Linked DNA regions of Parazoarcus communis. The main gene of each other region encodes a partner of the protein of the gene in region 2 in a complex. Links are inferred from orthologs where the notes say so. Each region holds a gene or a part of one and is shown on either strand. Other genes may lie near its edges.

Region 1 (3,932 bases), 1.6 Mb from region 2 along the record:
TGATGGACGAGTACCGCGTGCTCAATGCCGAAGGGCTGCGCTACGCCGACGAGTTCGTCAAGCACAAGGTCCTCGACGCCATTGGCGACCTCTATTTGTGTGGTCATCCGCTGCTGGCGGCCTATTCGGCGCACAAGGCCGGGCATGCACTGAACAACCAGGTGCTGCGCGTTCTGCTCGAAGACGCGTCGGCGTGGGAAATCGTGACCTTCGAAAAAGTGGCCGCAGCACCCGCGGCGGTCGTGCATCAGTTTGCCGATGCCGCGCTGGTGAGCTGAGTCGCCGCGATGCTTGTGCTGCGCATCGTCGGTTTGCTGCTGGTGCTCGGGATCGCCGGCTCCATCCTGCTGTGGCTGCTTACCGGCAATCGCCGCTATCGGCAGTGGGCATGGAAGATCTTTCGTGCCGGCCTGGTCGTGCTCTTCGTCTTTCTGTCCCTGTTTGCCCTCGAGCGCCTTCTGGCGCCGATGATCTGACGCTGTCAGCTTTCCCTGCTGAGGCGCGCAAGCCGTTCGAGCGCATCGCGCAGCGGTGAGTCTTCGGGCAGCGTCGCAGCAAATTCCCGCAACTGAGTCTTGGCCGCCGGCGACACCGTGCGCACGGTCGGTGCGCGTTGCACGACGGTCTCCTCGGGTGTGGATACCTTGATCCTGATCGACTGCAGCGGGTAGCCCGCGTGCAGGAAGTGATCCATCAGGGAAGGGGTCATCTGCTTGAGTCGCACTGCGAGGGCGCTGCCGCGGGTGGCAATCACCAGCACGTCATCCTTCAGATTGACCACGCTGCAGGCTTTTGCGAACTGGGCGGGCAGGCCGCCGTCGAGGACGGTCTGCAAGCGGCGCAGCCGGGCTGCATGGTCCTGCAGGCGGGCAAGTGCGTTGCCGGCGCCAAGGTAGCGTTGCAGGAGCTTGCTCATGAGTTTTGGGTCGCTTAATGAGGGAGAAATATGGGAGGACAGTCCGACATGATAAACTCGCCGCTTTGCCGAATCGACGTCGACCCCATCTCATGTTCTCCGGCCTTCTCAAGAAATTATTCGGTACACGTAACGACCGTCTGATCCGCCAGTATTCGCAGACCGTTCGTCGGATCAATGCTCTGGAGCCCGAGATCTCGGCGCTTTCGGACGAAGCACTCAAAGGCAAGACTGCCGAGTTCAGGCAGCGCGTTGCAAACGGCGAAACGCTCGACGCACTGCTTCCCGAGGCTTTCGCCGTGGTGCGCGAAGCGGGCAAGCGGGTGCACGGCATGCGCCACTTCGACGTGCAGCTCATTGGCGGCATGGTGCTGCACGACGGCAGGATTGCCGAAATGCGTACCGGCGAGGGCAAGACTCTGGTCGCCACGCTGCCGGCCTACCTGAATGCGCTCGCCGACAAGGGCGTGCACGTCATCACCGTCAACGATTACCTGGCCAGCCGCGACGCCGACTGGATGGGCCGGATCTTCGGTTTCCTCGGGCTGACCACTGGCTGCAACCTGTCGCGCATGTCGCACCAGGAAAAGCAGGCGGCCTATGCGTCCGATATTACCTACGGCACCAATAACGAATTCGGGTTCGACTACCTGCGCGACAACATGGTGTACAACACCGGCGAACGTGTTCAGCGCAAACTGAACTTCGCCATTGTCGACGAAGTGGACTCCATCCTCATCGACGAAGCGCGCACGCCGCTGATCATCTCCGGCCAGGCCGAAGATCACACCGAGCTGTACCTGAAGATGAACCAGGTTGCGCCGCTGCTGAAAAAGCAGGAAGGCGAAGGCGACGATGTGACCGTGCCGGGCGACTACACGGTCGACCTCAAGGCCCATCAGGTGCTGTTGACCGAGCAGGGGCACGAGACGGCCGAGCAGCTGCTGGTGCGCACGGGCCTGCTTCCGGAAGGCAGCGGCCTCTATGAGCCGGGCAACATCCTGCTGGTGCACCATCTCTACGCCTCGCTGCGTGCCCACGCGCTGTATCACAAGGATCAGCACTACGTCGTCCAGAACGGCGAAGTGGTCATCGTCGACGAGTTCACCGGGCGCCTGATGGCGGGCCGGCGCTGGTCCGACGGTCTGCACCAGGCCGTCGAGGCTAAGGAAGGCGCGCGCATCCAGGCCGAGAACCAGACCCTGGCCTCGATCACCTTCCAGAACTACTTCCGCATGTACGGCAAGCTCGCCGGCATGACGGGTACGGCCGACACCGAAGCCTTCGAATTCCACTCCATCTACGGTCTCGAGACGGTCGTCATTCCGACCAATCGCCCGGCCGCACGGCGCGACGAGAACGACAAGGTTTATCGCACCGCCAAGGAAAAGTGGGATGCGGTGATCGCCGATATCGAAGGCTGCGTCACTCGCGGGCAACCGGTGCTGGTGGGTACGACCTCGATCGAGACCAACGAGTACCTGTCCGGCCTGCTGAACAAGGCCAAGATTGCGCATCAGCTGCTCAATGCCAAGCAGCACGACAGCGAAGCCCAGATCGTCGCTCAGGCCGGCCGTCCCGGTGTGGTGACGATTGCCACCAACATGGCCGGTCGCGGTACCGACATCGTGCTGGGTGGCAATATCGAGAAGCCGGTGTCCTTGCTGCGTGAAGACGAGAGCATTCCGGAAAGCGAGAAGGAGGGCCGCATCGCCACCTTGCGTGCGGAGTGGCAGAAGGTGCATGAGCAGGTCTGTGCCGCGGGCGGTCTTCACATCATCGGTACCGAGCGCCACGAGTCGCGTCGTATCGACAATCAGCTGCGCGGCCGTTCGGGCCGTCAGGGCGACCCGGGTTCGAGCCGTTTCTACCTCTCGCTTGAAGATCCGCTGATGAAGATCTTCGCCGGCGAGCGCCTGAACGCGATCATGGTCCGCCTGAAGATGCCTGAAGGCGAGGCCATCGAGCATGCGATGGTCACCCGCTCGCTGGAGTCTGCGCAGCGCAAGGTCGAGCAGCGCAACTTCGATATCCGCAAGCAGCTGCTCGAGTACGACGACGTCTCCAACGATCAGCGCAAGGTGATCTACCAGCAGCGCAACGAGCTGCTCGAGAGCGAGAGCATCTCCGACACGATCACCGCGATGCGCCAGGGCGTTGTGCATGACACCTTCCGCCTCTACGTGCCGCTGGACACCGTGGAAGAGCAGTGGGACGTGCCCGCACTGGAGCAGGCACTCGCGGCCGACTTCCAGCTCAAGCTGGACGTGGCAGAGTGGATCAAGGCCGAGCCGAGCCTGGACGACGATGCGATTCAGAAGCGCATTCTCGAAGCGGCTGAAGCCGCCTATGCCGCCAAGACCGCGACGGTCGATCCGGTGGCGTGGCAGCAGTTCGAGCGCAATGTGATGCTGCAAAGCCTCGATACCCACTGGCGGGAGCACCTTGCGGCGCTGGATCACCTGCGTCAGGGCATCCATCTGCGCGGTTACGCACAGAAGAACCCCAAGCAGGAATACAAGCGCGAAGCGTTCGAGCTGTTCGAGACCCTGCTCGATGCGGTCCGTGCCGATGTCAGCAAGCTGCTGATGACGGTGCAGATTCGTACCGAATCGCAGCTCGATGAGGCCGAACCGCAGTCAGACGTCGAGAACGTGCAGTATCACCACGCCGATTACGACGAGGCACTGGGCAAGGCCGCTGCGGGCGGCGATGCCGCGCAGCCGGCCACGGCCGGGCCCAAGGTCGGGCGCAACGATGCATGCCCCTGCGGATCGGGCAAGAAGTACAAACACTGTCACGGCAAGCTGAGCTGAGCCGGTCCAGGAGAACACCATGGCTGTAAATCTGACGACTCCGAACCCGGCTGAGCTGAACGCTGTCGCCGGCGTGCGTCTGGGTGTTGCCGAAGCGGGTATCCGCAAGGCCAACCGGCGCGACCTGACCGTGATCGAACTTGCACCGGGCAGCCGTGTTGCAGGCGTGTTCACGCTGAACCGTTTCTGCGCAGCGCCGG
Region 2 (3,954 bases):
TTGCGCGAACCCTTGAAGCCAGCGCCGCCGGAGGTTGCCCACGAAAGAGCATTGCCTTGACGGTCGGTGATCGTAATGATCGTGTTGTTGAAGCTCGCGTGAACGTGCACGATACCTTCAGCGACGTTCTTCTTGATCTTCTTACGGACCTTTGTTGCAGTCTTAGCCATAATTAAATCCTATCACTTCTTGCCAGCGATCGACTTGCGCGGGCCCTTGCGGGTACGAGCATTGGTCTTGGTGCGCTGACCGCGACACGGCAAACCACGACGGTGACGGACACCACGGTAGCAACCCAGGTCCATCAGACGCTTGATGTTCATGGTGACTTCGCGACGCAGGTCGCCTTCTACCACAAACCGAGCCACTTCATCGCGCAGCTTCTCCATGTCCGACTCGGTAAGGTCTTTGACCTTAACGTTGCGGGCAATAGCAGCAGCATCGCAAATCTTCTGAGCACGCGAACGGCCGATCCCATAGACAGCGGTCAGCGCGATCTCGGCATGCTTGTGGTTGGGAATGTTTACCCCAGCAATACGGGCCATTCGTTTACCCCAAAACGCTAAACATTAAATTTTAATACCTAGGACTGACAAGATCAACCCTGGCGCTGCTTGTGTCGCGGATCGGTGCAGATAACGCGCACCACACCCTTGCGACGGATGATCTTGCAATTGCGGCAGATCCTCTTTACTGAAGCCTGAACTCTCATGCTTTGCTCCTGTTTCTAATATCTTCTACATGGTCCGGAACACGATCCGACCCTTTGGCCGGGTCATTCGGCGTCAGCTGGACCGCTACCTGTTCTTGCGAAAGACAGCAGGCAATCGAGCCTGCTGCTTCCGAAGATGCGCTCGCGCAACCTGGGGTCGCATTCGAGCTTGACTCTGGCCGCCATACCGGAGGGCACTGCGGCCCAACCGGAATCTTGGTCACACCAATCGCCGTCACCGGCGATCACCTCATCGGAAGACCTGCTCCCTTGAAGTTCGCCTTTTTCAACAGGCTTTCGTACTGGTGCGACATGACGTACGCCTGAACCTGAGCCATGAAGTCCATCGTTACAACCACGATGATCAGCAGCGAGGTCCCGCCGAAATAGAACGGTACGTTCCACTTCAGGATCAGAAACTCCGGCAACAGGCAGACCAGCGTGATATACACCGCACCGGCCAACGTAAGACGCATCAGAATCTTGTCGATATAGCGCGCCGTCTGATCGCCCGGACGAATTCCAGGGACAAAAGCACCGCTCTTCTTCAGGTTATCTGCAGTTTCGCGGGCGTTGAACACCAGAGCCGTATAGAAAAAGCAGAAAAACACGATCGCAACTGCGTACAACATGACATAGATCGGCTGCCCGGGAGCGAGCGTAGATGAAATGTCACGCAACCACGTCATGCCCTCTGACGCACCGAACCACTGCCCCAGCGTAGCCGGGAACAGGATGATACTCGAGGCGAAAATCGGTGGAATCACACCCGACATGTTCAGCTTCAGGGGAAGATGGGAGCTCTGCCCACCGTACACCTTGTTGCCAACCTGACGCTTTGCGTAATTCACCAGGATCTTTCGTTGTCCTCGTTCGACAAAGACTACAAACCCTGTCACCACCACTACCAGCACACAAATCAGCAACGCAGTGAAGGGATGCATCGCGCCGGTGCGAACCAGCTCGAACAACCCGCCAATCGCGCTTGGCAAACCTGCAGCAATACCGGCAAAGATGATGATGGAAATGCCGTTGCCAATGCCACGCTCAGTGATCTGCTCACCCAGCCACATCAGGAACATCGTTCCCGTGACCAGAGTCGCTACGCTCACCAGCCGGAATGTCATTCCCGGATCGAGCACCAGCCCGGCTTGCCCTTCGAGCGCCATTGCAATCCCGAGGGACTGCGCTAAAGCCAGCACCAGGGTACCGTAACGCGTGTACTGGGTGATCTTGCGCCGGCCTGCCTCACCTTCCTTCTTCAGCGCCTCGAACTGAGGCACTGCAACCGTCATCAACTGCATGATGATGGATGCGGAAATGTAAGGCATGATCCCCAGCGCGAAGATCGTGAAGCGCGACAGCGCCCCGCCAGAAAAAAGGTTGAAGACCCCAAGGATTCCGCCGGCTTGCGACTGGAACAACTCCGCAAGCCGTTCGGGATCGATTCCGGGAACGGGAATGTGAGCGCCAAGGCGATAAACAATCAAGGCACCGAGCAAAAACAGCAGTCGGTTCTTGAGATCGCCAAAACGCCCGGGATTCCCTACCGCGGCAGCTGGTTTGGCCACAATCGTACCTTTGCTTACTCAGCCGAGACGGAACCGCCGGCAGCCTCGATGGCAGCGCGAGCGCCACGAGTTGCACCAACGCCCCGAAGGATCACTTTCTTGCTGATTTCACCCGACAGAACAACCTTTGCCGAAAGCGAGTCAGCAGGAACGATACCAGCCTGCATCAATACCAACAGATCCACTTCGTCGACCGGCAGTGCTGCCAGTTCGGACAGGCGGACTTCTGCGTTGCGAGCACGCGTCAGCGAGACAAAGCCACGCTTCGGCAGGCGGCGCTGCAGGGGCATCTGACCGCCCTCGAAGCCAACCTTGTGGAAACCGCCGGCACGGGACTTCTGTCCCTTGTGTCCGCGGCCGCAGGTCTTGCCCAGGCCGCTACCGATACCACGACCTACGCGCTTGGCGGCAGACTTCGAGCCAGCGCCCGGTTTAATCGTATTCAGGCGCATATCAAGCCTCGTACTTAACCAGATAGGACACCTTGTTGATCATGCCGCGAACTTCCGGCGTATCGATCAACTCGACGCAGTGGTTCAGGCGACGAAGGCCCAGACCACGAACCGTCGCACGGTGTGATTGCTTGGTTCCGATCACGCTTTTCACAAGCGTGACCTTGATTTTCTTGTCGGTCATCGCTTACCCCAGAATCTCTTCGACGGTCTTGCCGCGCTTGGCCGCAATCTCCGACGGGGTGTTGATCGCCATCAGCCCGTTGATCGTGGCACGGACCACGTTGTACGGGTTGGTCGAACCGATGCACTTGCAGATGATGTCGGTAACGCCCATCACCTCAAACACAGCGCGCATCGGACCACCGGCAATGATGCCGGTACCGCCGGGAGCCGGCTGCATGAGCACCGAGGCGGCGCCGTGCTTACCGATAACGGTATGCTGAAGCGTACCGTTCTTGAGCGACACCTTAGCCAGCTTGCGACGGGCTTCGTCCATCGCCTTCTGAACTGCTACCGGCACTTCGCGGGACTTGCCCTTACCCATACCGATGCCGCCATCGCCATCGCCCACCACGGTCAGTGCAGCGAAGCCGAGAATACGGCCACCCTTCACAACCTTGGTAACGCGATTGATCGCGACCATCTTTTCACGCATGCCGTCGTCGCGCTCCTCGGAGGCTTGCGGGCGCTTGGTTTGCTGCTTAGCCATTCGAATCCTCGCTTAGAACTTAAGGCCGCCTTCACGGGCAGCCTCAGCCAACGTCTTGACGCGGCCGTGATAGAGGAAGCCCGAGCGGTCAAACGCAACCGTCTCGACCCCGGCAGCCTTGGCGCGCTCGGCAATCAACTTGCCGACCACTGCAGCTGCTTGTTTGTTGCCGCCATTGGCAAGCTCGGCACGAACCGCAGGTTCGACGGTGGAAGCAGCCGCGAGAACGCGGGAGCCGCAGCCGGAAATCACCTGGGCATACATGTGCGCATTGGAACGGAACACGGTGAGGCGCACCGCCTTGAGCTCCGCAAGCTTGGCGCGAGTTTTACGCGCACGGCGAAGACGAGTTTCTTTTCTGTTCATGACGAACCGCCTTACTTCTTCTTGGTTTCCTTGAGCACAACCACTTCGTCCGAATAACGGACGCCCTTGCCCTTGTAGGGTTCGGGAGCGCGGTATGCCCGCACCTCGGCCGCGACCTGACCGACTTGCTGCTTGTCGATA

The links. Proteins that work in one complex are often made in the same cells at the same time.
Region 1: the proteins of secY (region 2) and secA are in contact, whole or in part, in a crystal structure (PDB 3DIN), measured with the Thermotoga maritima proteins. The link is inferred for Parazoarcus communis from one-to-one orthologs. Residues at the interface, in WP_004081795.1 of Thermotoga maritima: Glu108, Gly109, Glu110, Glu111, Ala236, Glu237, Arg238, Arg239, Ile240, Thr241, Ile242, Gln243, Tyr244, Ala245, Arg246, Arg247, Val248, Thr249, Gly250, Arg251, Arg252, Val253, Tyr254, Gly256, Ala257, Ser258, Thr259, Tyr260, Leu261, Pro262; in WP_004082002.1 of Thermotoga maritima: Glu261, Ala262, Arg263, Lys300, Ala301, Arg302, Thr303, Ile304, Ile305, Leu323, Tyr324, Asp325, Pro326, Val329, Ser330, Tyr333, Ile336, Lys340, Phe345, Val349, Glu363, Phe364, Tyr374, Ser375, Gly376, Gly377, Glu393, Ile395, Thr482, Ser483.

Annotation. Positions count from the first base shown.
Region 1 is NZ_CP022188.1:2,217,565-2,221,496, forward strand. What follows is about bases 681-3,932. They hold secA (preprotein translocase subunit SecA), read left to right. Parts: upstream 681-1,008; coding sequence 1,009-3,732; downstream 3,733-3,932. Other genes in these bases: CEW87_RS10160 (DciA family protein), read right to left, coding at 681-916; argJ (bifunctional glutamate N-acetyltransferase/amino-acid acetyltransferase ArgJ), read left to right, coding at 3,752-3,932. In the rest of the region: lpxC (UDP-3-O-acyl-N-acetylglucosamine deacetylase), read left to right, coding at 1-278; CEW87_RS10155 (hypothetical protein), read left to right, coding at 288-476; more of CEW87_RS10160, read right to left, coding at 482-680. UniProt on the Escherichia coli protein: Required for protein export, interacts with the SecYEG preprotein conducting channel.
Region 2 is NZ_CP022188.1:632,082-636,035, forward strand. Bases 121-3,113 are described here. They hold secY (preprotein translocase subunit SecY), read right to left. Parts: upstream 2,284-3,113; coding sequence 958-2,283; downstream 121-957. Other genes in these bases: rpsK (30S ribosomal protein S11), read right to left, coding at 121-170; rpsM (30S ribosomal protein S13), read right to left, coding at 183-545; rpmJ (50S ribosomal protein L36), read right to left, coding at 599-712; rplO (50S ribosomal protein L15), read right to left, coding at 2,298-2,735; rpmD (50S ribosomal protein L30), read right to left, coding at 2,737-2,919. Outside these bases: more of rpsK, read right to left, coding at 1-120; more of rpsE, read right to left, coding at 3,114-3,447; rplR (50S ribosomal protein L18), read right to left, coding at 3,460-3,813; rplF (50S ribosomal protein L6), read right to left, coding at 3,825-3,954. UniProt on the Escherichia coli protein: The central subunit of the protein translocation channel SecYEG. Consists of two halves formed by TMs 1-5 and 6-10.